4 regions of the Streptomyces sp. AgN23 genome follow, and region 1 is predicted to be linked to each of the others. Evidence: riboswitches for the same ligand, from Rfam matches in the RefSeq annotation. Region 1 holds a riboswitch; each other region holds the start of a gene.
The links. A riboswitch is a leader RNA that binds a small molecule or an ion and turns the genes downstream of it on or off. The one in region 1 is predicted to bind cobalamin.

Region 1 (5,768 bases):
GAGGGTCTTGCGGGTGAGGATGTTGAGGCGCACGGCGATCAGGGGTCCGGCGGACGGGTCCAGGATCCGGTGCGCGGAGGCGGTGCGGCTGAGCGTGTCCCCGGGGTAGGCGAGCGCGTTGCGGATGCCCATGACCTGGACGTCCTTGGTGTACGGGTTGGCGATCTCGCGGTCGCGGGCCTCGATCTGCCGGGTGAGGTCCGCCAGGTCGATCAGGTTGTCGCCGGTCAGCTTGTTCATGCCCGCGACCAGTTGGGGCAGGGTGTTGGCGACGACGAAGTCCTCGCCCTTGTCCCGGAACCGCTGGATCGGCTCGGGTGTCTGCCAGATGCGGGAGAGGAGCTGCAGGATGTCCTTGTTGGTCAGGTCCGGGTTCTGCTCGGAGCCCGAGAGCGCGAACTCCTTGGCGATGATCTTCTGGGTGGTGACGAACCAGGAGTAGTCATAGCCGGTGGCGGTGATCGTCCCAAGGGTGTGCAGGGTGTCGTAGCCCGGGATGTCGGGGGTGGAGAAGCGCTTGCCCTTCGCGTCGAACCACATCGACGAGGGGCCCGGCAGAATGCGGATGCCGTGGCCCGGCCAGATCGGGTCGTAGTTTCTGAGGCCCTCGGTGTAGTGCCACATGCGGTCGGGGTTGACGATCCGTCCGCCCGCCTTCTCGGTGATCGCGAGCATCCGGCCGTCCACATACGCCGGGACGCCGGTGACCATGAACTTCGGCGGTGAGCCGAGCCGGTCGGGCCAGTTCCGCCGTACGAGATCGTGGTTGGCGCCGATACCGCCCGAGGTGACGATCACCACCTGGGCGTTGAGCTCGAAGTGGCCGACCACGGTGCGCGAGGTGGGCTTGCCGCGGGCGGCGTCGCTCGGCTCCAGGATCGCGCCGCTCACCCCGGTGACGGCACCACCGGTGACCACCAGATCGTCCACCCGGTGCCGGAACTTGAAGGTCACCCGCCCGTCCTTCGCGGCGGCCCGCACCTTCTTCTCGAACGGCTCGACCACGGCCGGACCGGTGCCCCAGGTGACATGGAAACGCGGCACCGAGTTGCCGTGCCCGTCCGCGAGGCCGCCGCCGCGCTCGGCCCAGCCGACGATCGGGAACCACTGCACGCCGAGCCCGTGCAGCCAGGACCGCTTCTCCTCGGCCGCGAAGTCCACGTACGCCTCGGCCCATTTGCGGGCCCAGTAGTCCTGGCCGCCGGGATCGGAGACGCCGCGGTCGAAGCCGGCCGTGCCGAGCCAGTCCTGCCAGGCCAGTTCATGGGAGTCCTTGATGCCCATCAGCCGCTGTTCCTCGGAGTTGACGAAGAACAGGCCGCCGAAGGACCAGAACGCCTGGCCGCCGAGGTTGCTCTCGGGCTCCTGGTCGAGGAGGAGCACCTTGCGTCCCGCGGCCGCCAGTTCCGCCGTGGCGACCAGCCCGGCGAGCCCGCCGCCGACCACGATGGCGTCCGCGTCCGAAGACGCCCCGGAGGCGGCGAAGGCCGGGCCCGCCGCCTGGGCGAGCGCGGCGCCGGCGAGCACACCACCCGCCGCCGTCAGGGCGCGGCGGCGGCTGATCCCGGCAAGCGAGGCGGCATTCTCTGTGGAGTTCTCCATGGGCTGCCTTCCGGAAGGGGGTTCGGAGGGTGCGGGAGAGGCGAAGGGGGTTGCCGCGACGGCAATGTGTTACCGACGGTAGCCCACCGGGTGCGGGCCCACCAGACTCCTGCCCTCAATGAGCAACTCCCGTATGCCGCAGGGAACTTCGACGGGTCAGCGCCCGCCGGATGACGCCTCCGGCGAGGCGCGCCGCCGTGGCGAGAAGGCGTACAGATCGAGGATGTCGGGCAGCGGTGCCACACCGGGGCCGCCCGCCGTGACCCAGGCCACGATGTCCTCTGTCGCATCCGGGTCGTTGACCAGGCCGAGCCACACCGGCCTGCCCCCGGCGGCACGTCCGGCCGCCGATGGCTGCACCACGATCACATTGGCCTGATCGCAGACGTCCAGACACGCGGAGACGCGTACGGGCGCCTCCTCACGGAGCCGCGCGATCTGTTCCGCATGGTCGATTCCGGTCACCTTGGGGCTGCCGCAGCAGCAGTCCCGGCATACGGTCACCCGGCATGGCACCGGGTCGGTCGGCCTGACAGGCATGGCCCATCGCCCTCCTCCGGGGAAGTCCGCCCCGGTTTTCCGTCGAGGAGGCGACCGCGTGAGTCTCCTGGCTCTCGGGTCGATGCTCGTCCCGGCCTTCCCACCCGCGTGTACGGGCAGTGGCTGTTCGGGATCCGCTCGCCGATCACAGTGGCGGCACCGCGCCGGATTCACACCGGCTTCCTCGTTCCGCCGTCGCCTTTGTCGCCCGGCATCATCGCATCCCGGACACCGCCGCACCATGTGGCCCCCGCTCCTGGGAGCACCACGGGCGGTTCGACGTCAGTCGCGGCGGGCCGCCGCCCCCGCGAGGATTTCGCCCAGGCCCTGGCGGGTGGCCGCCAGCACCACGCGGTCGGCCGGCCGCAGGACATAGCCGGGGTGCAGATCCCACACCAGGGCGGGCTCCTGGGTGGCGCCGTCGTAACGAGGCGCCGCGGCGAGGTCGCGTTGCCGGTCGGCGGGTTCCGCCGCGTCCAGCGCGATCACCCGCCAGGCGCCCGGTGCGAACGCCTCGGCGACGGTACACCCTTCCAGTTGCGGATGCCCGGCGACATGCAGGGCGGCGAAGAGCAGCACCCTGCGCTCGACCGGTATGGCGCCCAGGATCTGACGCCCCATCATCGCTCCGGCGAACGCCGGGGCCGCCAGACTGGAGACGCTGCGGCTGCGGGTGAGGGCCCGCGGATGCGCCGCGCGCAGCGTGCGGTAGACGGCGGTGGCGAAGCGGTCGTCGTACAGGCGCAGCGCCACCCGCAGCCGGGGCTTGACCGAGCGGGCGTACAGCGTGGCCTCCAGGTTGGTGGTGTCGACGCTGGTCAGGGCGAGCAGGGAGTGTGCCCGCTGGATCTTGGCGGCCTCCAGGACGCCCTCCTGGGTGACATCGCCGATCACCGTCGGCACCCCCAGCCTGCGGGCCAGCGGGATGCCGCGCGCCCCGGGGTCCTCCTCCACGCACACCACGGGAATGTCCATCTCCCGGAGTCTGGCCAGGACCCGGGTGCCGACCTTGCCGAGCCCGAGCAGCACGACATGGCCGGAGAGGCCGCGCGGAGGGCGGCGCAGCGCGGAGGCGGTGCGGAAGGTGCCCAGCGCTTCGAGCGCGGCGGCCACCAGGACGGGCAGCATCAGCAGTCCGGCCAGCCCGGACAGCAGTTGGAGGACCTTGCGTCCGGTCGGCTCGTCCAGCGCCGGGTCGTCGATCGCCAGCACATCGAGCACCGTGAGGTAGGCGGCGTGGAGCAGACCGGCACCGGTGAGCTGCCAGGAGGCGATGGTGAGGGCGAGGACTGCGATCGCCATTCCTGCGACGGACCAGCGCAGCCGGCGGGAGAACAGCGAGGCGAGGGGCAGTCTGCGGGTGCCGAGCCGCCGTGGCGCCGACGGTGGGCCGGTGGCGGAGACGGCCTCGAGCACCACCGTGTCGCGGCCGGTGGCGGCGGCCACTTCCTCGTCTCCGGGCAGCAGCTTGGGCCCTTCGTCCCCGCTGCTGTCGGAGCCCTCACTGCCGCCGGGGTCGCTGGTGGTGGACGAGAGCAGGGCGAGGGTGCACAGCCCCGGGCGGGCCACCTCGTCGGGGCCGGGCGGGGTGCGCTCCGCCGCGCGCAGCAGCAGCCCGTCGGCCTGGAGGACTTTGCTGGTGCCCGCGATGGCGGTGGCGGCCAGGGCGGGGGCCGCGGTGTCGGCGTCCGACAGTACGGTGGTGGTGGCGTCCAGTTCGGCCGGGTCCATACCGGGATCGGCCACCCGCGCCGCCTCGTCGAGGAGTTCCTCCAGATGCTGGCCGAGCTTGCGGTTGTAGAGCCGGATCACCAGTCGCAGCCGGGGGTTGAGGCGGCGGGCGTGGAGGGCGGCGTGGATATTGGCCTCGTCGTCGTCATGGACCAGGGCGAGCGCCGTCGCGTGCTCCGCACCCGCTTCGGTCAGCACCTCTTCGTCGAGCGCCGGGACCTCCATGACCCGCACTCCCCCGTCCGGAGCAGGGTCATCCGCGGTCTGCCGGGGCAGCGGGACCCGTCCGACGGCCGCGCTGAACCGGCCGAAGAGCGCGGAGGCACGGCCGCCCGACCGCCATCCGGCCACGCGCTGCCCGGCCGGGTCCGCCAAGGGGGCGCCGCCGGGGATGACGACCGTCACCCGTGTCCGGTAGACGAAGTGGAGCTCGGCGGCGAGGCGGTGCGCGAGCGCGTCGTCACCGCACACGACCATATGGGCCGCCCCCGAGGGGGTCGGCGGGGCGGAGGTGGAGGTGGAGAACACGACGGCGAAGCCCCCCGTTGATCCGTGATGCCGTGGGTCGTCCGGGCGGGGTACGGCGACCGCGGTCTCCGGCGGCCGGCACCCGTGCTCCGGTGGTCAGGATCAGACCGTACCTGGTGGGCTGCCCAAGGGAGTTGGGCACCGGGGCGGGCGGGGCGCCCCGTGTGCTCACTCCCTGAGCGCTCCGCAGCGCGCACAGCGGGCGAAGGGCGCGGTGTCCTGGATCGCGCCGCAGTCGGCGCAGACCCGGTCCAGCCAGCAGGCGGACTCCCCGCCCTCGGGCTCGGCGGGCGCCGGGTCCGCCGTCTGCCGGTCCGCCGTCTCCCGGTTCACCGTCTCCCCGTTCGCCGTCTCCCGGTTCGCCGTCTCCCGGTCCGGGTCGTCGGGTCGAGCCGTGCCGCTCATCGTGTGCGCCTCCCTGTCCGGACCGTACGCGGGTCCATCCTCCGACCCTCCACCCCGTGGCTCCGTCCCCGGAAGCGGTCCGGCCATAGATCCGATCTCTCGGGCACCAACGACCCTCGATGGGGCGCAATACTGCCCGATCCCTCCCCAGTTATCGGATGACTCAGTAACGTATCCGCCTCGGGAGGCAACAACGGCGAGATCTTACCGACGCCTCGCTGTGGCATTTCCGCTCTGCGGCGTCCTGGCCATGACGCTCTTCATCACCGGGCCCGCGCAGGCGAAGGACCGCGCCTGGACCGTGCGCGGCCCCTCACCCCATTCCGGTCCTCTCGCGCAGCTGCGGCTCGACGGAGCCTCGGGAGCGCTGGCTCGTCGATCTGCGACCGTCCCTGACCATCCCTCGCCCGGACGCCCCGTCCAGGACGCCCGTCCAGATCCCGATCGCCGGGATACAGACGCCGGCCGCGAAGGCCCATGCGGCGGCGACGGCACGAGCGGGCGTAGGGGGCGGGGTGGCCGCCGGTCCAGCCGCGGGAGAGGGCCGGCAGCCGGTCGGCCTTCTGGCGCGCCGGGTTCTTCTCGTGCTGCTGGGCGAGGAAGGCGGACAGCCGGTCCGCCGACTCCGCGTCGCCGTGGCGCAGATGCGAGATCTCGTGCCGGAGCAGGACCGCCCCGGCCGGGCTTCTGATCAGGGTGCGCCAGCTGCGCGGGATGGCGACATGGACGGTGGGCCTGCGGATGTTCAGGATGAACGCGTGGCGGCGCCTGTGCGGTAGCCCGGCAGGGGGAGATGATACGAGGACTTACCGCGCATAGGTGAATTCATCGCGCATTTCACGTATCGCCGCTGACGCGCATGGCTGATGGAGGCGTCAGCTCGCACGGCGCGGGGGCCGGCGCGTGCGGGTCCACTCCACCAGCTGCCGCGCCGTCCAGGTGGTGATGACGCGCTCCACCGG
Region 2 (5,768 bases), 9.9 Mb from region 1:
GAGGGCGAGTCGGCAATGGGCGCGGTGGTTCCACTTCTGCCATGGTTGAGCGGCGGGCCGCTGCAGCACTCCGGCGTCGTGACCAGCACGGACGAGGTTTCTGGCACCTTCAAGGTCGCAGTGGGTGGACTCCGGATGCTTACAGGGGCTGGGCGGCCAGGTGCCGGGCGGGGTGGCGAGGGCTGAGGAAGACGGCGCTGCCGTTGCCGTCGGGGGAAGGGTGCGTGGCCTGGGTCCAGCCCTGGGAACGGTAGAAGGACATGGCCCGGGACGACTGCACGGAGGTGAGCAGCCAGGAGCGGCCACCTGGAGCGTCTTCGGTCACCGCTTCGAGGAGGTCGGCGGGGAGGCCGGTGCCCTGAGCTGCGGGGCGGACGGCGAGTTCATCTATCGCGCGGGCGCCGCACAGCCAGTCGACGGTGCGCTCGGGGCCAAGGCCGGCGGCTGCCTGTGGGTAGCAGCGGCCGGTGGGGAACGGGGCCAGGGTGGTCCCGGCGGTCGCGAAACCGAGGGACTCTTCCCCGGCGAAGGCGAGCGCGGCGGTGAAGCCGAGCCGTCGGACGTTGCTCACCAGCCGCCCCACGAACTCGGCCGCTCTCGCCTCGTCCTCGTTCCAGGGCGGGACGCAGAACGCCGAGACGTAGAGGGAGTGCAAGGCGCCGGAATGGGCGAGCAGGCCCGCGTCCCTGAAGACCTTGATGCGGGTGTTCATCAGGCCGCCACCGATTTCGTGGTGGTCGACACCGGGTGCAGGGCCGCGTATTCCAACGGCGCTGACGGGTCAATGGACACGTTGAGCGGTGCGGGTTCGGCTCCGGCGCGTACGAGGAGGTCGCCGACGGCGGCGATCATCGCGCCGTTGTCTGTGCACAGCTTGAGCGGCGGTACACGTAGGTTGATTCCGGCGGCCTGGCAGCGCTCCTCGGCGAGGGACCGGACACGGGAGTTCGCGGCGACCCCGCCGACCACCACCAGCGTGCCGACCCCGTGCTCGACGCAGGCGGCCACCGCCTTGCGGGTCAGTACGTCCGCGATCGCCTCCTGGAGCGAGGCCGCCCCGTTCGCCACCGGTAGCTCTCGGCCCGGGTGACCCTCGGCCCAGCGGGCGGCGGCTGTCTTCAGCCCCGAGAAAGAGAAGTCGTACGAGCCGGGCAGCGGGCGCGGGAAGTCGACAGCGCGCGGATCGCCTGTGCGCGCCGCCTGGTCGATGGCCGGACCGCCGGGGTACGGCAGCCCGAAGGCCCGGGCGACCTTGTCGAAGCACTCCCCGGCGTCGTCGAGGGTGTCGCCGAGGTGGGCGATCGGGTCGCGGGCCAGGCTGCGGACGCGGAGGAGCGAGGTGCGGCCGCCGGAGACGATCAGGACCATGCAGGGGTTGGGCAGCGGGCCGTGTTCCAGGGTGTCGGCGGCGACATGACCGGCCAGGTGATGAACCCCGTGGAGCGGCACGCCCAGCGCGTAGGCGATGCCCTTCGCACCCGCCAGGCCCACCTGCAACGCGCCGGACAGGCCCGGCCCCGTGGTGACGGCGACGGCGTCGATGTCCGACAGCCGCAGCCCCGCCTCGTCGAGTGCCTGGCCCACGACCGGGCGCAGGGCATGCAGATGAGCGCGGGAGGCGATCTCCGGGACCACTCCGCCGTAGCGGGCGTGCTCGTCCATGCTCGACGCCACCGCATGGCCGAGCAGGACCCCGTCCCGGACGAGTCCCGCGCCGGTCTCGTCGCACGACGACTCGATCCCGAGCACGATCGGAGGGGCCATGCTGCGCCTTCCTGCGAGCCACATGCTGTTGCGAATAGTGTGCAATAAGTCGGGTGGGATGTTAAGCCGAGTTCGGGCTCGCGAGCGATGCCCAGCCAGTGGCATCTGGACATCCCGCTTCCCGAAGTCTCTGCTGCCTCGCCCATCGCGAAGGCGGCGGCAGGCGGCTCGCTGACCCGTACCGCCGGGAACTCCGGGAGCCTCCGAACCCGCCGCCCGTACACCGGCAGCGACCAGGTACGAGGCGCCCTCGGCTTCCTCGGGCTCTGACCGCAGGTGAATGGATGAGGGCTTGGTCCCGTTCGCTCCTCGAACGCGCAGCTCCTGGCCCTCGCCGGGTAAAGTGCGCCCCCGTCGCCCCGACAGCCATCCCTGAGCGCCGCGGACGCTGGGGGCGGAGCAGTTCGGCGACAGCCACCTGTATTCGCCGGAGTGGGAGCGGCACGTCTGCCGTTGATCTGCCTCTGTTAGGCTCCCAACGCCTCCCGCGGGGGAAGTCCGGTGAGAGTCCGGCGCTGACCCGCAACGGTGTGTGCGGCGACCCCTGGTTGTTCGCGTGAGCCCGATCGCCTGTGGGTGGCGCGACCCGTTGACTGCTCGCCGTGGACTGCGAGAGGGGACCGCGCGGCCTTCGTGTCGTACGGGCTGTCTCCTTGCGTGAGGTCCGACCGGCGGCCCTAGGCGAAGGACCGCCCCGACCGTGCGACGCAGCCCCATCCCCGGCCGAATACCCGTACCCCCCTTGGCACTCGGCCTCGGACTGCTTCTCCTCGTGTCGCTCGTGTGCGGTGTCGGCCTCGGGGCCGCAGGGATCGGCTGGGCGGATGTGTTCCGCTTCCTGTGGGCAGGGACCACCGGCGGCACCGTGCATGCCGATGACGCCGCCGCGTACACCATCGTCTGGGAGATCCGGCTGCCGCGCGTCGTGCTCGGGGCCGTCGTGGGCGCGGGGCTCGCGGCCGTCGGGGTCGCCGTGCAGGCCATGGTGCGCAACGCGCTCGCCGATCCGTTCGTGCTGGGCATCTCCTCGGGCGCGGCGGTGGGCGCGAACGCGGTCATCCTGCTCGGGGCGTTCGCCGGGCTGGGTGTGTGGGCGCTGTCGGTGTCGGCGTTCGCCTCGGCGCTCGCGGCCATGGTCCTCGTGTACGCGGTGGCCCGCTCGCCGCACGGCCTGACACCGCTGCGGCTGATCCTGACCGGGACGGCGCTGGCGTACGGCTTCGAGGCGGTCACCACTGTCATGGTGTTCGGCGCGGCCCGGGGCGAGGCGGCCCGTTCGGCGATGATGTGGCTGCTGGGCAGCCTGGGCGGGGCGACCTGGGCGCAGGTGCCGCTCGCCGCGGTGACCGTGGCCGCCGGGTGGGCGTGGCTGCGGTGGCGGGCCGAACCGCTCAATGCACTCGCCATGGGCGACGAGACGGCCGCCGCGCTCGGCGTCCAACCCGCCCGGCTGCGCAGGGAGCTGTTCCTGGTGACGGCAGCGGTGACCGGCACGGTGGTCGCGGTCAGTGGAGCCATCGGTTTCGTCGGACTGATGGTGCCGCACGTCGTACGGATTCTGGTCGGTGCCGACCACCGGAAGGTGCTCGCGGTGGCACCCCTCGCCGGAGCCGTCCTGCTGGTGTGGGCGGACATCCTGTCCCGACTCCTGCTCGCGCCCGCGGAGTTGCCGGTCGGAGTGATCACCGCGGTGGTCGGCGTCCCCGCCTTCCTGCTGCTGATGCGGCGCGGCGGCTACGCGTTCGGAGGCCGGTGACAGATGAGGCTCGACATCGAGGACGTGACGGTCGAGGCCGCCGGGACCCGGCTGGTGGAGGACGTGCGGCTCGCTGCGGACAGCGGGGCGTTCGTCGGGCTCGTCGGTCCGAACGGCAGCGGCAAGTCGACGTTGCTGCGCTGCGTGTACCGGGCACTGCGCCCGGCCGGGGGAGTCGTACGCCTCGACGGGGACGACCTGCACGCCATGGAACCGCGGGCCGCCGCCCGGCAGTTGGCCGCGCTGCCGCAGGAGACGTCCGCCGAGTTCGACTTCACCGTCGCCGAAGCGGTGGCGATGGGACGCCTGCCGCACCAGGGCCGCACGGCCGCCGAGGACCGCGCCGTCTGCGCGCAGGCCATGGACCGCACCGGCGTCACGCACCTCGCCGACCGCGGGTTCCTCGCCCTGTCCGGCGGCGAGAAACAGCGCGTCCTCATCGCCCGCGCCCTCGCCCAGCAACCCCGCGTCCTCGTCCTCGACGAACCCACCAACCACCTCGACATCGCCCACCAGCTGGACATGCTTTCCCTCGTCCGCGACAGCGGGCTGACCGTGCTCGCCGCCCTGCACGACCTCAACCTGGCCGCCGCGCACTGCGATGTCCTCTACGTCATCGCCGGCGGCCGGATCGCCGCCTCCGGACCACCGCACGACGTACTCCGACCCGCCCTGCTCGCCGAGGTGTTCGGAGTGCGCGCGCATCCGGTGCGGCACCCGGAGACCGGCGCGGTCCAGCTCCTGTTCGACCTGCTTCAGCCCGCCAAGTAAGGACTCCCATGCGTAAGTTGCTCGCCGCCGCCCTCTGCCTCGCAGCCACCGTCACCGCAACCGGCTGCGGCGCGAGTGTCGAGTCGTCCAAGGAGGCGAAGTCCCACGCCGTCACGCTCACCAACTGCGGCAAGAAGGTGACGTACGACAAGGTCCCCCAGCGGGTCGTCACCAACGACGTCGGCATCACCGAGCTGATGTTCGCCCTCGGCCTGGAGAACCGCATGGCCGGGTTCGCCATGCCCGACGACAAGGGCGACCTGACCGACGTGCCCTGGAAGGACGCCTACGACAAGGTCAAGTGGCTCTCCAAGGACCGGCTCACCAAGGAGAACGTCCTGGACGCCCGCGCCGACCTCGTCTTCGCCGGCTGGAGTTACGGCTTCCGCGAAGACAGCGGCTTCACCCCGGAGGCTCTGAAGAAGCTCGGCATCCCGACGTACATCCTCACCGAGTCCTGCCGCAACGGCCGCACCAAGACCTCGCGCGGCATCATGCCGCCCCTGGACGCCCTGTACGCCGACCTCACCAACCTCGGCAAGCTCTTCGGCGTCGAGAAGCGTGCCGCCGCGCTGATCGCCGACTTCAAGAGGCAGGTCGCCACCACCGTGGCGAAGGCGCCCGCCCACCGTCCGAAGGTCTTCCTCTACGACAGCGGCCAGGACCAGCCTTTGTCGTCGGGCCGTTACGGCGCCCCCGACGAGATCATCAGCAAGGCCGGCGGGGACAACGTCATGCACGACGTCGACGACTCCTGGACCACCGTCGGCTGGGAGAGCGTCGTCGAGCGGAACCCGGACGTCATCGTCGTCTGCAACTACAGCGACGTGAGCGCCGAGCAGAAGCGGAAGTTCCTGCTGTCGTACGCCCCGCTGCGGAACGTCTCCGCGGTCAAGCACAAGCGGATCTTCGTCCTCGACTACGTCGACCTGGTGGAAAGCCCCCGCAACCCGTCCGCCATCGTCCGGCTCGGGGGGTATCTGCGGGCGGCGGCCCAGCAGCGGTAAGGACCGTCAGCGGATCGCGCTGCGGCCCACGATCGTGCCCGCCCGGTCGATGCAGATCACGTCGACCGGGCGGGGACCCCGCGCAGGACGGTGAGGGCCTCGTCGCGGGCTGTCATCGCGACCAGGTCGCCGAGCGGGATCCCGGCCGCCGTGCACAACTGCAGTGCGGCCAGACCGGTGTTGGCGTTCGCGACCTCGGCAGCGAGGGTTTCGTCGGCGCCGCCACGGTGGGCGAGTTCGGCGAGGAAGCCCTTGTCGACCTGGGAGCGTGCGGAGTGCAGGTCCAGATGACCGGCGGCCAGCTTGGAGAGCTTGGCGAAGTGAGGCGACCCCGGCGGCACAGGCCACCGCTGGCGAGCCATCGGCGACTGTGCTCGAGCGCGGCGTGATCGTTTCCTACGAGACGGTGCGCCGCTGGTGTCCGAAGTTCGGACAGGCCTATGCCGACGGACTGCGCCGCCGTCGGCCCC
Region 3 (5,768 bases), 8.5 Mb from region 1:
CGACCCGCGGCAGTGCGCGGCCGTCCAGGGTGACGACTCCGGCGGCGGGGGCGAGGATGCCGGCGAGCAGCCGCAGCAGGGTGGATTTCCCGGAGCCGTTGGGGCCGAGCAGGCCCAGCGTCTCGCCGGGGCGCAGGGTGAGGGTGACGCCGTCGACGATGAGCCGGCCGTCGGCGCGGCGGCTGACGCGGTCCGCGCGGAGCCCGGGTGCGGCGTCCGCGGTGGCGGGGGGAAGGGAGTCGGTCATGTCTTCCTCCGGCCGCGGTAGAGCACGGCGACAAAGGCCGGTACGCCGATGAGGGACGTCACCACGCCCACCGGGACCTCCTGCGGGTCGATCACGGTGCGGGCGGCGGTATCCACCCACACCAGAAAGATGGCTCCGGCCAGTGCGGTGACCGGCAGGAGGCGGGCGTGGCCGGACCCGGTGAGGGCGCGGGTGGCGTGCGGGAGGACCAGGCCGACGAAGCCGATGGCTCCGGCGGAGCTGACCAGGGTCGCGGTGAGCAGCGCGGTCGCGCACAGCAGGACCAGGCGGGTGCGGGCCACGCGGACACCGAGCGCCGCCGCGGCCTCCTCGCCGAAGGCGAACGCGTCCAGGGTGCGGGCGTGTCCGAGACAGACCAGGAGGACGGCGGCCAGGACGACGGCGCACAGCAGCACATCGCTCCAGCCGGCGCCGGTGAGCGAGCCGAGGAGCCAGAACAGCACGGCGCGGGTGGTGTCGGCGTCCGCGGAGGTGAGGACGGTGAACGAGGTCAGCGCGGAGAACAGTTGCATGGCCGCCACCCCGGACAGCACCACGCGGTCGGTGCTGCCGCCGAGGCTGTGGCTGAGCGCCAGGACCAGGCCGAAGGAGAGCAGCGCGCCGATGAACGCACCCGCCGACAGGGACACCGCCCCGCCGCCCACGCCGAGGACGACCACGGCGACGGCACCTGTGGAGGCCCCGGAGGACACCCCGAGGACGAAGGGGTCGGCCAGCGGATTGCGCAGCAGGGACTGCATCACGGCCCCGCAGAGGGCCAGCCCCGCCCCGCACACCGCGGCGAGCAGGGTGCGGGGCATGCGCAGGTTCCACACGATGCCGTCGCGCAGCGGTGGCAACGTGCTCTCGCCCAGGCCGAGATGGGCGGTGACCGCTGCCCAGACGTCGGCCGTGGAGATGTCGGCGGGGCCGATGGTCACGGCGAAGGCGATCGACGCGAAGAGCGCGGCAAGCCCTCCCGCGATCAGCAGCAGGAGTCGGGTGCTCACTTGGCGAGTCCGAAGTGGCGCAGCCCGGCGGCGACCTGCTCGACCCCTTCGACGGTGCGGATGGACGGGTTCATGGCCTGCCCGCTCAGCAGGACGTACCGCTTCTTCTTCACGGCGGTGAGATTGCGGGTGGCGGCGTTGGTCTCCAGGAAGCGCATCTTGGCCCTGGCGGTCTCCGCGGTCTGCTGCTTGCGCGTGAGATCGCCGAGGACGATGACGTCCGGGTCGCGGTCGGCCACGGTCTCCCAGTTGATCTGCGGCCACTCGTCGTGGGTGTCGGAGAAGGCGTTCTTCGCTCCGACGGCCCGGGTGATGGCGCCCGGGGCGCCGCAGCAGCCGGCGAGGTAGGGCGACTGGGAGTTGGCGAACCAGTACATGAGGGAGACGCCGGGGGCGTCCAGTCCCTCGGTGGCCGTACGCACCCGCTGCTTCAACCGCGCGATGAGCTTCTCGCCACGTTCGTCGACGCCGAACGCGTGGGCCAGGTCGCGTATCTCGCCGTAGACGGTGTCCAGGGTGAGTGGCCTGCTGCGGGAGCCGTCGCCACCGCTGTCGGGGTCCCGGCCCGCCGAGCAGTCGGACGGCGAGACGTACGTGGGCACGCCCAGCTTGTCGAACTGCTCACGGGTGGCCACGCCGCCCTTGCCGAGGGTGGAGACGAACGAGGCGGTGACGAAGTCGGGTTCGATGTCCAGGGCCTTCTCGAAGGACGGTGCGTTGTCCGCCAGGCGCGGCACCGTCGCGTTCGCCTTCTCCAGGCCCTTCATCACCGGGTCGGTCCAGGTGGCGGTGCCCGCCATGCGGTCGGCGAGGCCGAGGGAGAGCAGGATCTCCGTGGTGCCCTGGTTGAGGGAGAGGGCCCGCTTCGGGGTGGACTTCACCGTGACCTTGTGGCCGCAGTTGTCGATGGTGCGCGGATAGCCCGCCCCGGCGGGCTTCTTGGCGTCCGCGCCGTCGTGGCCGGAGCCACCGCACGCGGTGAGCAGGAGGGCGGGGGCGAGCAGGAGGGCCGCGGTACGGCGGGCAGAGCAGAGCACGGGCATGCCTCGGTTGTCGGGGCTCGTACGCGGAGCCTGGCCTACGGACGTCCTCCCCGCACGCGGCGCGGAGGTGCCAGCAGGTCTTCGGACTCGGGTTCGTCCGGACGGGGCCCCTTCCCGGTGCTCGTTCGCGGCGGCCTCGCGGCCGTCACGGACTCCTCCCAGTGGTGTCACATGCCCCGCCCGTCCCCCTCACCGCTGCGCGTCAGCTCCGGGTTCTCACCGGATTCCCTGGCCTCGGATGTGGCACGACTGGCTCCCCGAGAGTATCAAGATTGTCGAACGATCAGGGTGTCGGACCGGTCACGGAGTGGAAAGCCACGTCCCGGGGTCAGTTCGGCCGCCGACGGGCCTGCCTCACCTCGCGGTCGACGGCCCAGGCGTCGCCGACCGGCCCGAGGTGGGCAAGCTTGTCGGGGTTGATCACCGCCCGGATGGCCTGAACCTGCCCGTCGAGCACATCGAGGACCAGAGCCTGGAGCACCTTGCCGTCCCGCTCGCGGAAGACCGCGCCGGGCTGGCCGTTGACCTCATGGAGCTCGAAGGACACGTCGATCCGCAGCAGCCAGGGGAAGACCGTGCCCAGCAGCCGGGCCACGTTCTCCGCGCCCATGACGGCCTTGGCCAGTTGCGGGGCCTTGCCGCCGCCGTCCCCGACGAACTGCACATCGGCGGCCAGCAGGTTGCGCAGCGCGCCCACATCGCCGTCCTTCAGCGCGTCGAAGAACCGCGTCGCCAGTTCCTGCCGCTCCTGCCGGTCCGCCTCGAACCGCGGCCGCCCGGCCTCCATATGCCGCCGCGCCCGCACCAGCAGTTGGCGGCATGCCGCCTCCGACCGTCCCACCGCCGTGGCGATCTCGTCGAACCCGAAGGCGAACACCTCCCGTAGCACGAACACCGCCCGCTCCAGCGGGCTGAGCCGCTCCAGCAGCAACAGCGCCGCCATCGACACCGAGTCGGCCAGCTCCACCGCCCGTGCCGGGTCCTGATACGGATCGCTGAGCAACGGCTCGGGGAACCACGGGCCCACGTACTCCTCCCGTCGCACGCGCGCGGAGCGCAGCACATCGATCGAGATGCGCGTCACCGTGGCCGACAGATACGCCTTGGCCGACGTGGGCCGGGTCGTCGAGCCGTCGAAGCGCAGCCATGTCTCCTGCACCGCGTCCTCGGCCTCACTCACACTGCCCAGGATCCGATAGGCGATCGAGAACAGCAGCGGCCGCAGCTCCTCGAACTCCTCGACCTTGTTCACGCCGACTCCCCTCCCCAGGGCCCGTCGCCGATGCGGTTGCCGTCACCGATACCGGTCAGTGGAACTGCCCGGCCTCGTAGTCACCGGCGGCCGGCTGCTGGGTGATGACGTTCAGCCGGTTCACCATATTCATGAAGGAGACCAGGATCACCAGGGCGGTGAGCCGCTCCTCGTCATAGTGCTCGGCGGCATTCGCCCACACCTCGTCGCCGACCCCACCGGCCGCGTCCGCGACCCGGGTCCCCTCCTCCGCCAGGGCCAGCGCGGCCCGCTCGGCATCGGTGAAGACGGTGGCCTCCCGCCATACCGCGACCAGGTTCAGCCGCACCGGGGTCTCACCGGCCGCGGCCGCTTCCTTGGTGTGCATGTCGATGCAGACGGCGCAGCCGTTGATCTGACTCACACGAATCGCCACCAGCTCCTGCGTCGCCACCGGCAGCGGCGATTCCTTGACCGCTCTGCCCGCCGCCATGACGGGCCTCAGGACCTTGCCGGCGGTCTGGCTGGCGGAGTAGTTCAGTCGCGCGTCCATGATGTGCTCCTCTGAAGTCGTTCACTGGCTACACCCCTGAGACGAGGTGGCCCGACCCCCTGTGACATGAACGCATGTGACCCGCGTCTCCCCGCCGTCGGCTCAGCTCGGCAGCCTGCGTCCACCACTCGCCCTGATCCAGTCAGTTGTACGCTACGGCTCCCGCACGCTTCATGGTCAGCGGGATCCAACGGGAGACAGAGGTCATCGTGACAGAGCGCACCGGCAGAATACGTTCACCCCGTATCTACGCGATGACCTCGGGGGTGCTCACCGGGACGATCGCGCTGTACATCGCGCTCGTCGCCTTCGGGAACATCACCGACTTCGACAGCAACCAGCAGTTCGTGCGGCATGTCCTGGCGATGGACACCACGTTCAAGGACGAGGACCTGATGTGGCGGGCCATCGACTCCACCGCGCTCCAGGACACCGCCTACGTCGCCATCATCGCCTGGGAGACCCTCGCCGCTCTCGTCCTCCTCGCCGCGACGGCCCTGTGGTTCGCGGGTCCGCCCGGAGATCGCGTCCGCCGCGCCCGGCAGGCCAGCACCGTGGGGCTGTTGATGCTGATGCTGCTGTTCGGCGCCGGGTTCATCGGCATCGGCGGCGAGTGGTTCGCCATGTGGCAGTCGGAGAAGTGGAATGGCCTGGAGGCCGCCACGCGCGTGTTCATGATCTCGGGGATCGTTCTGCTGCTCATTCACCTGCTGCCCTCGGCCGAGCGAACCGATCCGGGCTCCGAGGACTGACCGAGCGGACGCCGCGGACAGGCTGCCGCGCGCTCTTGCCTCCTTGCCGCGGACTCTTGGGCCCTCCTCGTAGAGGGCTCTTGCCCCTCCTTGCCGCGGACTCTCGACAGTGACGCGCCGCCCTGCAGAGGGGCCGGACCAGTTGCGGCCCGACCGTCGACCTGTCGTCGTACTGGACCCCTACCCTCTACGACAACGGCAAAGCGGCGACACCGCCGGGCCGGTGGGCGGAGTCCCGCCACCGGGGCTCCGCCCATGCGAGACGGGGGGAGTCGACATGACAGCGGCAACCGTCACAGGGCGCGCGGTGTCCGTGCCGGCACTGCTCGCCGCCACCACGCCGCGCACCGCTGGATGCGGCGACGGGAAACCGCCTCGTGAGGAGCGGTCGACGTCGGCCACGCGGCACCCCGCCACCCGGTCCCCGAGCGGGCAGGCGACATGGGGGGCCTTCAACTCCACCGATATCGGCTGGATCCAGCTGACGATCGCGATGGACGACCAGGCGACGCTCCTGCTGAACCCCGCCCCGGGCCACTCTTCCGACGCCGGGGTGGAGAAGTGGGCGAAACCGGTGGCCACCGCCTGCCGCGACGAACTCGTCCAGCTACGAGAACCGCTCGCCCGAGCGGGCGTCCCCGACACCAACCCGCACCAGGGGCACGACATGCCCGGCATGGTGACCGGCGACGAACTGCGCACCATCCAGGGAACCAAGGGCGCAGCCTTCGACGCGCTCTTCCTCGCGGCGATACGCGAACACCTCGACCAGGCGGCGAAGATCGCCCACGCACAGCGCTCGGCATGCGTCGATCCGGCCGCCAAGAAGCCGGCCACGAGCGTGGAGAAGACGTCGCTCACCTGGCGCGCCCGTCTTCCCCAGGCGCGTCCGCTTGCTGCTCCCGCCGTGGACGGTCGCGGCTCAGGCGGGC
Region 4 (5,768 bases), 3.2 Mb from region 1:
AGCGGAAGCAGAACTCCGCCTTCTCCCTGATGGAGGGGATGTTCTCGACGGCGGCGAAGGCCGCGGCGCGGTCGTCCGGGTCGGGGAGGTAGGTGTCCAGCAGCGTCAGATAGAACTGGACGTGCACCGCCTCCTCGAAGAGCTGCCGCGACAGATACAGCCGCGCCTCGGGGGAGTTGATGTGCTTGTAGAGCGTCAGCACCAGGTTGTTGGCCACGATCGAGTCGCCGGTCGCGAAGAAGGCGACCAGACGGCCGATCAGATGCTGCTCACCGGGGGAGAGCTTGGCGAGGTCGGTGACGTCGGAGTGGAGGTCGACCTCCTCCACGGTCCAGGTGTTCTTGATCGCGTCGCGGTAGCGGTCGTAGAACTCCGGGTACCGCATCGGCCGCAGGGTCAGTTCGAAGCCCGGGTCGAGCAGGTTCTTCTGGGACGTGGGGGACATTACTGGCAGGCCTCGCAGGACTCGGGGTTTTCCAGGGAGCAGGCGATCGCGTCGGCCTCGGCCGGAGCCTGCTGTACGGGGATGGGGGCAGGAGCGGGCGCGGTGGCCGCGGCGCCGCCACGGGCGCTCTGGGCGATCCGGGTGGCCGGACGCGAGCGCAGGTAGTACGTGGTCTTGATGCCGCGCTTCCAGGCGTACGCGTACATCGAGCTGAGCTTGCCGATGGTGGGCGAGGCCATGAAGAGGTTCAGCGACTGGCTCTGGTCCAGGTACGGGGTCCGGGCCGCCGCCATCTCGATCAGGGCGCGCTGCGGGATCTCCCACGCGGTGCGGTACAGGTCCCGTACGTCCGCGGGCACCCAGGAGAACTCCTGGACCGAGCCGTTGGACTCGCGCAGCGCCTCGCGGGTCTGGGCGTCCCAGACGCCCAGCTTCTTGAGGTCGTCCACCAGATACGAGTTGACCTGCAGGAACTCCCCGCTGAGCGTTTCGCGCTTGAAGAGGTTGGAGACCTGCGGCTCGATGCACTCGTAGACGCCCGCGATGGAGGCGATGGTGGCGGTCGGCGCGATCGCCAGCAGCAGCGAGTTCCGCATCCCGGACTTCGCCATCCGCGTGCGCAGCGCCTCCCAGCGCTCCGGCCAGGTGGCCACCGCGTCCGTGTAGTGGTCCGGGTGCAGCACACCGCGCGCGGTGCGGGTCTCGGACCAGGCCGGATGCGGGCCGTGGCGCTCGGCCAGTTCACAGGACGCCTCGTACGCGGCGAGCATGATGCGCTCGGAGATCCGGGTGGAGAGCGCCTTGGCCTCGGGCGAGTCGAACGGCAGCCGCAGCCGGAAGAAGACGTCCTGCAGCCCCATCAGGCCCAGACCCACCGGCCGCCAGCGGGAGTTGGAGGCCCTGGCCTCGTCCGTCGGGTAGAAGTTGATGTCCACCACGCGGTCGAGGAAGGTCACGGCGGTGTGGACGGTGGCGTCGAGGCGCTCCCAGTCGAGCTGCCCGTCCTCGTCCAGGTGCGCGGCGAGGTTGACCGAGCCGAGGTTGCACACGGCGGTCTCGCCGTCGTCTGTGACCTCCAGGATCTCGGTGCACAGGTTGGAGGAGTGGACGACCCTGCCGGGCTCGGCGGTCTGGTTGGCGGTGCGGTTGGCGGCGTCCTTGAAGGTCATCCAGCCGTTGCCGGTCTGCGCGAGGGTGCGCATCATCCGGGCGTACAGCTGCCGCGCCGGGACCTGTTTGACCGCCCGGCCCTCGGCCTCGGCCTTGCGGTACGCGGCGTCGAACTCATCGCCCCACAGGTCCACCAGAGCGGGCGCGTCGACCGGGGAGAACAGCGACCAGTCGGCGTCCGCCTCGACCCGGCGCATGAACTCGTCCGGGATCCAGTGGGCGATGTTGAGGTTGTGGGTGCGGCGGGCTTCCTCGCCCGTGTTGTCCCGCAGCTCCAGGAACTCCTCGAGGTCCGCGTGCCAGGTCTCCAGATAGACGCAGGCCGCGCCCTTGCGCCGGCCGCCCTGGTTGACGGCGGCCACCGAGGCGTCGAGCGTGCGCAGGAACGGCACGATGCCATTGGAGTGCCCGTTGGTGCCCCGGATCAGCGAACCGCGTGCCCGGATACGGGAGTAGGACAGGCCGATGCCGCCCGCGTGCTTCGACAGCCGCGCCACCTGGTGGTAGCGGTTGTAGATCGAGTCCAGCTCGTCCAGCGGTGAGTCCAGCAGATAGCAGGACGACATTTGCGGATGCCGGGTGCCGGAGTTGAACAGCGTGGGGGAGCTGGGCAGATACGACAGCGTGCTGGTCAGCCGGTACAGCTCGGCCACATCGTCCAGCGCCCGCTCCGAGAGGTCCTCGGCGAGCCCGCAGGCCACCCGCAGCAGGAAGTGCTGCGGGGTCTCGATCACCTGACGGGTGATCGGATGGCGCAGCAGATAGCGGCTGTAGAGGGTGCGCAGTCCGAAGTAGCCGAAGCGCTTGTCGGCGCCGTCGGCCAGGGCCCGCTCCACCAGCGCGTCCAGCCGTGCGGCGTGGGCGGCCGCGAACTCCGCGGTGGAGTCGGCCAGCAGGCCCTCGCGGTGGCCCACCTGGACGGAGGTGGAGAAGGAGACCGCGCCCTGCCCGGCCGCCTCCTCCGTGATCGTGAGCGCCAGCAGCCGCGCGGCCAGCCGCGAGTACTCCGGCTCCTCGGCGATCAGCCCGGCCGCCGCCTCGGTCGCCAGGCCACGCAGCTCCGCCTCGTCCGAGCCGGGATGGCGGCCGCGCAGGGCGGCGGCCGCGACCTTGCCGGGGTCGGTGGCGGGCAGATCGGCGGTGAGTCCGGTAAGTGTCCGCAGCAGGGCGGTTCCGGGCGCGTCGTGCGCTGCCTGAGAAACCGCCTGCTCTGAAACCGGATCTGCGGGCGCGATGGTCACTGAGGTGCTCTCCCTCGCTCGGCCGGGGCCACGAGGGGGTGCGATGGGCGCGTACGGGCATGCCGCTGCCGCACTCCTCGTACGTCAGGCACTCCACGCAGCGTCCATCGGCCCAACCCTCGAGGCCGGGGGACGTGTTCACACAGGGCCGTCGGCAGGTGCTCGGACTTACGGGCACGCCGCATAAGCGCACACGTACACCGTTGCGGGACAGTTCCGGATTCTCACCGGATTCCCCTGCGGCGACAGCGAGGACGAGCATACATCTTGTGTCGGCCGACGGACGCACCCCCATATCTTGTGTCGTGAGGTGCGGAGTTTCGCATGAATGTGCTAATGCGTTCCGGAGGTGGCCTGTGACCTGGGGCCCGTGGCGGCCCGTGGCCGGGCGGGTACGCGCGCCCGTGGGCGCGCCCGAGCCCCTGGGCCGGGGCGTGCGCCGCCTGGGCCGGGGCGTGTGCCGCCGGTCGTCACAGCTCCACTGTGAACGCCCACAGGGTGAGCTCCAACGTGGCTATCGGCGACCAGTCCCGCTCCGGGGCCCGCACGAACCCCAGCCGCTCGTACAGCCGGTGGGCGGCGGTCATGGACTGCTGGCTGCTGATCACGATCCGCCGCAGCCCCAGCGCGCGCCCCCGGTCCAGGCAGGCGTGCACCAGCGCCTCGGCCGCCCCGCGCCGCCGCGACTCCGGCCGAACGGCCAGCATCCGGAACTCGCCCTCGCCGGGTCGGGCCAGCTCCGCATACGCCCCGCCGTACACCGCGAACGCCACGGCCCCGAGCACCTCGTCGCTCGCCGCGTCCGCCGCGACCAGCAGCTCGGCCTCGGCGGCCCGGCGCCGGGCGTCGCGCAGGGTGGTGAGATATGGATCACTGTCCCCGAAGTCCAGGAGGCCGTCCCCGAGATACACCTGCGCGGTGAGCTCCCCGATTCCGTCCAGCTCCTCGTCCCGCGCGCGCCTGATCGTGATGTCCATGGCCGCAGTCTGCCGCACACCACTGACAGCGGGGCCGCCATGCGTCACTCGCCGGGCTTCGCCGTCACTCGCCGGGCTTCGCCGTCACTCGCCGGGCTTCGCCGTCACTGGACGGCGGTGCTGATCACTCCGGTGGAGCCCGCGCGCTTGTTGGCGGCGTCGGCCTCCTGATAGGTGAAATAGCGCCGGACCGTGCCGTCCGGCAGCGTCAACTCATAGACGACAACGGGTTGCGGGGCACGTGCCCCTCCGCCGCAGTTGCAGGCCATGGCTGCCGTTCCTTTCCCTCGAGTCCAGTACGGATGGGTGTCAGTCCAGCCACCGCGAGGCGAGCCCGGCGAGGTAGGAGAGCGTCAGGGCGGTCGCCGGGAGGTGGAACCACGCGGTGGTGTGCAGCAAGGAGGCGTAGACGGCGATGGCGCCGGCGACCCAGGTGCTGGTGCACCAGCCGCAGTTGACGAGATAGGAGAACCGGGAGTCGTCGCCGAAGCGGTCGGCGACCCAGGTCCTGAACCCCGCCGCCAGCGTGTCCTTGGTGATGAAGCGGGTGATACGGCAGGTGGTGCCGAGGGCGAGGAGGAATGCGGCGAGGCTCATCGGATCGCTCCCTCCCCGGGTGGTCCCGCACGGGTTGGCACTGCCGATGTCACTCATTAGAGGCACGGTGGAGGACGGCAGGCCATACTCCGGCCGCGGGTTCCCCCGAATAGCGGAGCGCTTGTCATACAAGCTCGCCGCCAGGCGCGCCCAGATGCGCCAAACGAGTGATGGCAGCCCCGGAACCTTGAGCGACGGGGGTGAGCGTGGATAACTGGAAACGTGCCGCCGGGGGTGCCTCATACCTCGTAGGCCATCCAGGAGCCGGGCGTTCGTCCCGTAGCTCCGCTCTCATCCGGCGCATCGATCCCGCGCCCTGACCGGCCGCCCGGCGGCTTTCTGTTCCTCCGGTGCCGGCCTGCCTCGACCGCGCGGCGACGACGAGGCGTTGACCAGCGGCTTGCCCACGACATCGGCATGCCGCCGGCGCATATCGCCCGAACCCTTCCCGGGAGGACCAACCATGACTTCGACCGCTCTCGCGACCGCCGCCCCCACTGCGGCCAACTGGCCCCCGTCGCAGGTGGGGCCGCCGTTGCTGCTGTCCGTGGTGCCCAACTCGGGCCCCGCCGCCGGTGGGAACCTCGTCCAGCTCAACGGGCAGAACCTGCGCAACGTGATCAGCGTGACCTTCGGCGGCGTGCCCGCCCAGATCGTCAGCCAGAGCAGTTCCGGTGGCGGCGGCTGGGATGGTGACTGGGGCGGCGGCTGGGGCGGTGGCTGGGGCGGTGGTGGCTGGCCCGGAGGCGGCTGGCCGGGGAATCCCACCAACGACATCGTCGTGGTGATAGCCCCGCCGCACGCGCCCGGGTCCGTCCAGGTCCTGGTCACCACCACGGTCGGCACCAGCAACAGCCAGGTGTACACCTATGTGGCGCCGACGCCGCCCACCGCCGTCTCCATCACCCCGACCGTGGGACCGACCACCGGCGGCGCCCTGTACTTGATCACGGGCACCAATCTGACCGGCGTCACCAGTGTCACCTTCGGCGGGAGCCCGTCGGCCATCCTGACCATCAACCCGGGCGGGACCAGCCTGATCGGCATCACCCCGGCGGGCCCGCCCGCGGGCGGCAACGTCGCCGTCACGCTGAGCGGCCCGGGCGGGACCGCCACCGTCCCCGGCGGTTTCACCTACTTCGTCGCGCCGCCCGCACCGGCGCCCGTCACCATCACGCCCAACACCGGGCCCCACACCGGCCTCACCCCGTTCACCATCACCGGCACCAACCTCGGTGGTGTGCTGGCCGTGCTGTTCAACGGCGTGCCCGCCACCGGTGTGACCGCCACCCCCACGGCGGTGTCCGGCATCACCCCGGCCGGGGCGGTCGGCACCGC

Region 2: it holds a riboswitch for cobalamin, as region 1 does, so the genes downstream of both, AS97_RS00795 (iron ABC transporter permease) here and AS97_RS43055 (hypothetical protein) in region 1, are expected to answer to the same signal.
Region 3: it holds a riboswitch for cobalamin, as region 1 does, so the genes downstream of both, AS97_RS07135 (ABC transporter substrate-binding protein) here and AS97_RS43055 (hypothetical protein) in region 1, are expected to answer to the same signal.
Region 4: it holds a riboswitch for cobalamin, as region 1 does, so the genes downstream of both, AS97_RS29860 (ribonucleoside-diphosphate reductase subunit alpha) here and AS97_RS43055 (hypothetical protein) in region 1, are expected to answer to the same signal.

The regions. Positions count from the first base shown of each region.
Region 1 is NZ_CP007153.1:10,102,650-10,108,417, reverse strand. Features, by position in the region: gene AS97_RS43060 (FAD-binding dehydrogenase) at 1-1,602, opposite strand, end outside; gene AS97_RS43055 (hypothetical protein) at 1,759-2,142, opposite strand; cobalamin riboswitch at 2,203-2,331, opposite strand; gene AS97_RS43050 (NAD-binding protein) at 2,425-4,350, opposite strand; gene AS97_RS43045 (hypothetical protein) at 4,570-4,806, opposite strand; gene AS97_RS43040 (PHP domain-containing protein) at 5,682-5,768, opposite strand, start outside.
Region 2 is NZ_CP007153.1:160,373-166,140, reverse strand. Features, by position in the region: gene AS97_RS00810 (GNAT family N-acetyltransferase) at 140-712, opposite strand; gene tsaD (tRNA (adenosine(37)-N6)-threonylcarbamoyltransferase complex transferase subunit TsaD) at 712-1,764, opposite strand; gene AS97_RS00800 (hypothetical protein) at 1,852-2,034, shown strand; cobalamin riboswitch at 2,217-2,353, shown strand; gene AS97_RS00795 (iron ABC transporter permease) at 2,465-3,520, shown strand; gene AS97_RS00790 (ABC transporter ATP-binding protein) at 3,524-4,291, shown strand; gene AS97_RS00785 (ABC transporter substrate-binding protein) at 4,300-5,298, shown strand; partial or broken gene AS97_RS00780 (cobalt-precorrin-5B (C(1))-methyltransferase) at 5,305-5,618, opposite strand; partial or broken gene AS97_RS00775 (IS6 family transposase) at 5,669-5,768, shown strand, end outside.
Region 3 is NZ_CP007153.1:1,630,959-1,636,726, forward strand. Features, by position in the region: gene AS97_RS07125 (ABC transporter ATP-binding protein) at 1-247, opposite strand, end outside; gene AS97_RS07130 (iron chelate uptake ABC transporter family permease subunit) at 244-1,257, opposite strand; gene AS97_RS07135 (ABC transporter substrate-binding protein) at 1,254-2,300, opposite strand; cobalamin riboswitch at 2,355-2,569, opposite strand; gene AS97_RS07140 (RNA polymerase sigma-70 factor) at 2,629-3,552, opposite strand; gene AS97_RS07145 (carboxymuconolactone decarboxylase family protein) at 3,608-4,084, opposite strand; gene AS97_RS07150 (DUF2165 domain-containing protein) at 4,339-4,836, shown strand; gene AS97_RS46955 (hypothetical protein) at 5,444-5,626, opposite strand; gene AS97_RS07165 (serine/threonine-protein kinase) at 5,759-5,768, opposite strand, start outside.
Region 4 is NZ_CP007153.1:6,858,852-6,864,619, forward strand. Features, by position in the region: gene AS97_RS29855 (ribonucleotide-diphosphate reductase subunit beta) at 1-445, opposite strand, end outside; gene AS97_RS29860 (ribonucleoside-diphosphate reductase subunit alpha) at 445-2,856, opposite strand; cobalamin riboswitch at 2,992-3,135, opposite strand; gene AS97_RS29865 (GNAT family N-acetyltransferase) at 3,327-3,833, opposite strand; gene AS97_RS29870 (hypothetical protein) at 3,938-4,102, opposite strand; gene AS97_RS29875 (hypothetical protein) at 4,143-4,430, opposite strand; gene AS97_RS29880 (IPT/TIG domain-containing protein) at 4,894-5,768, shown strand, end outside.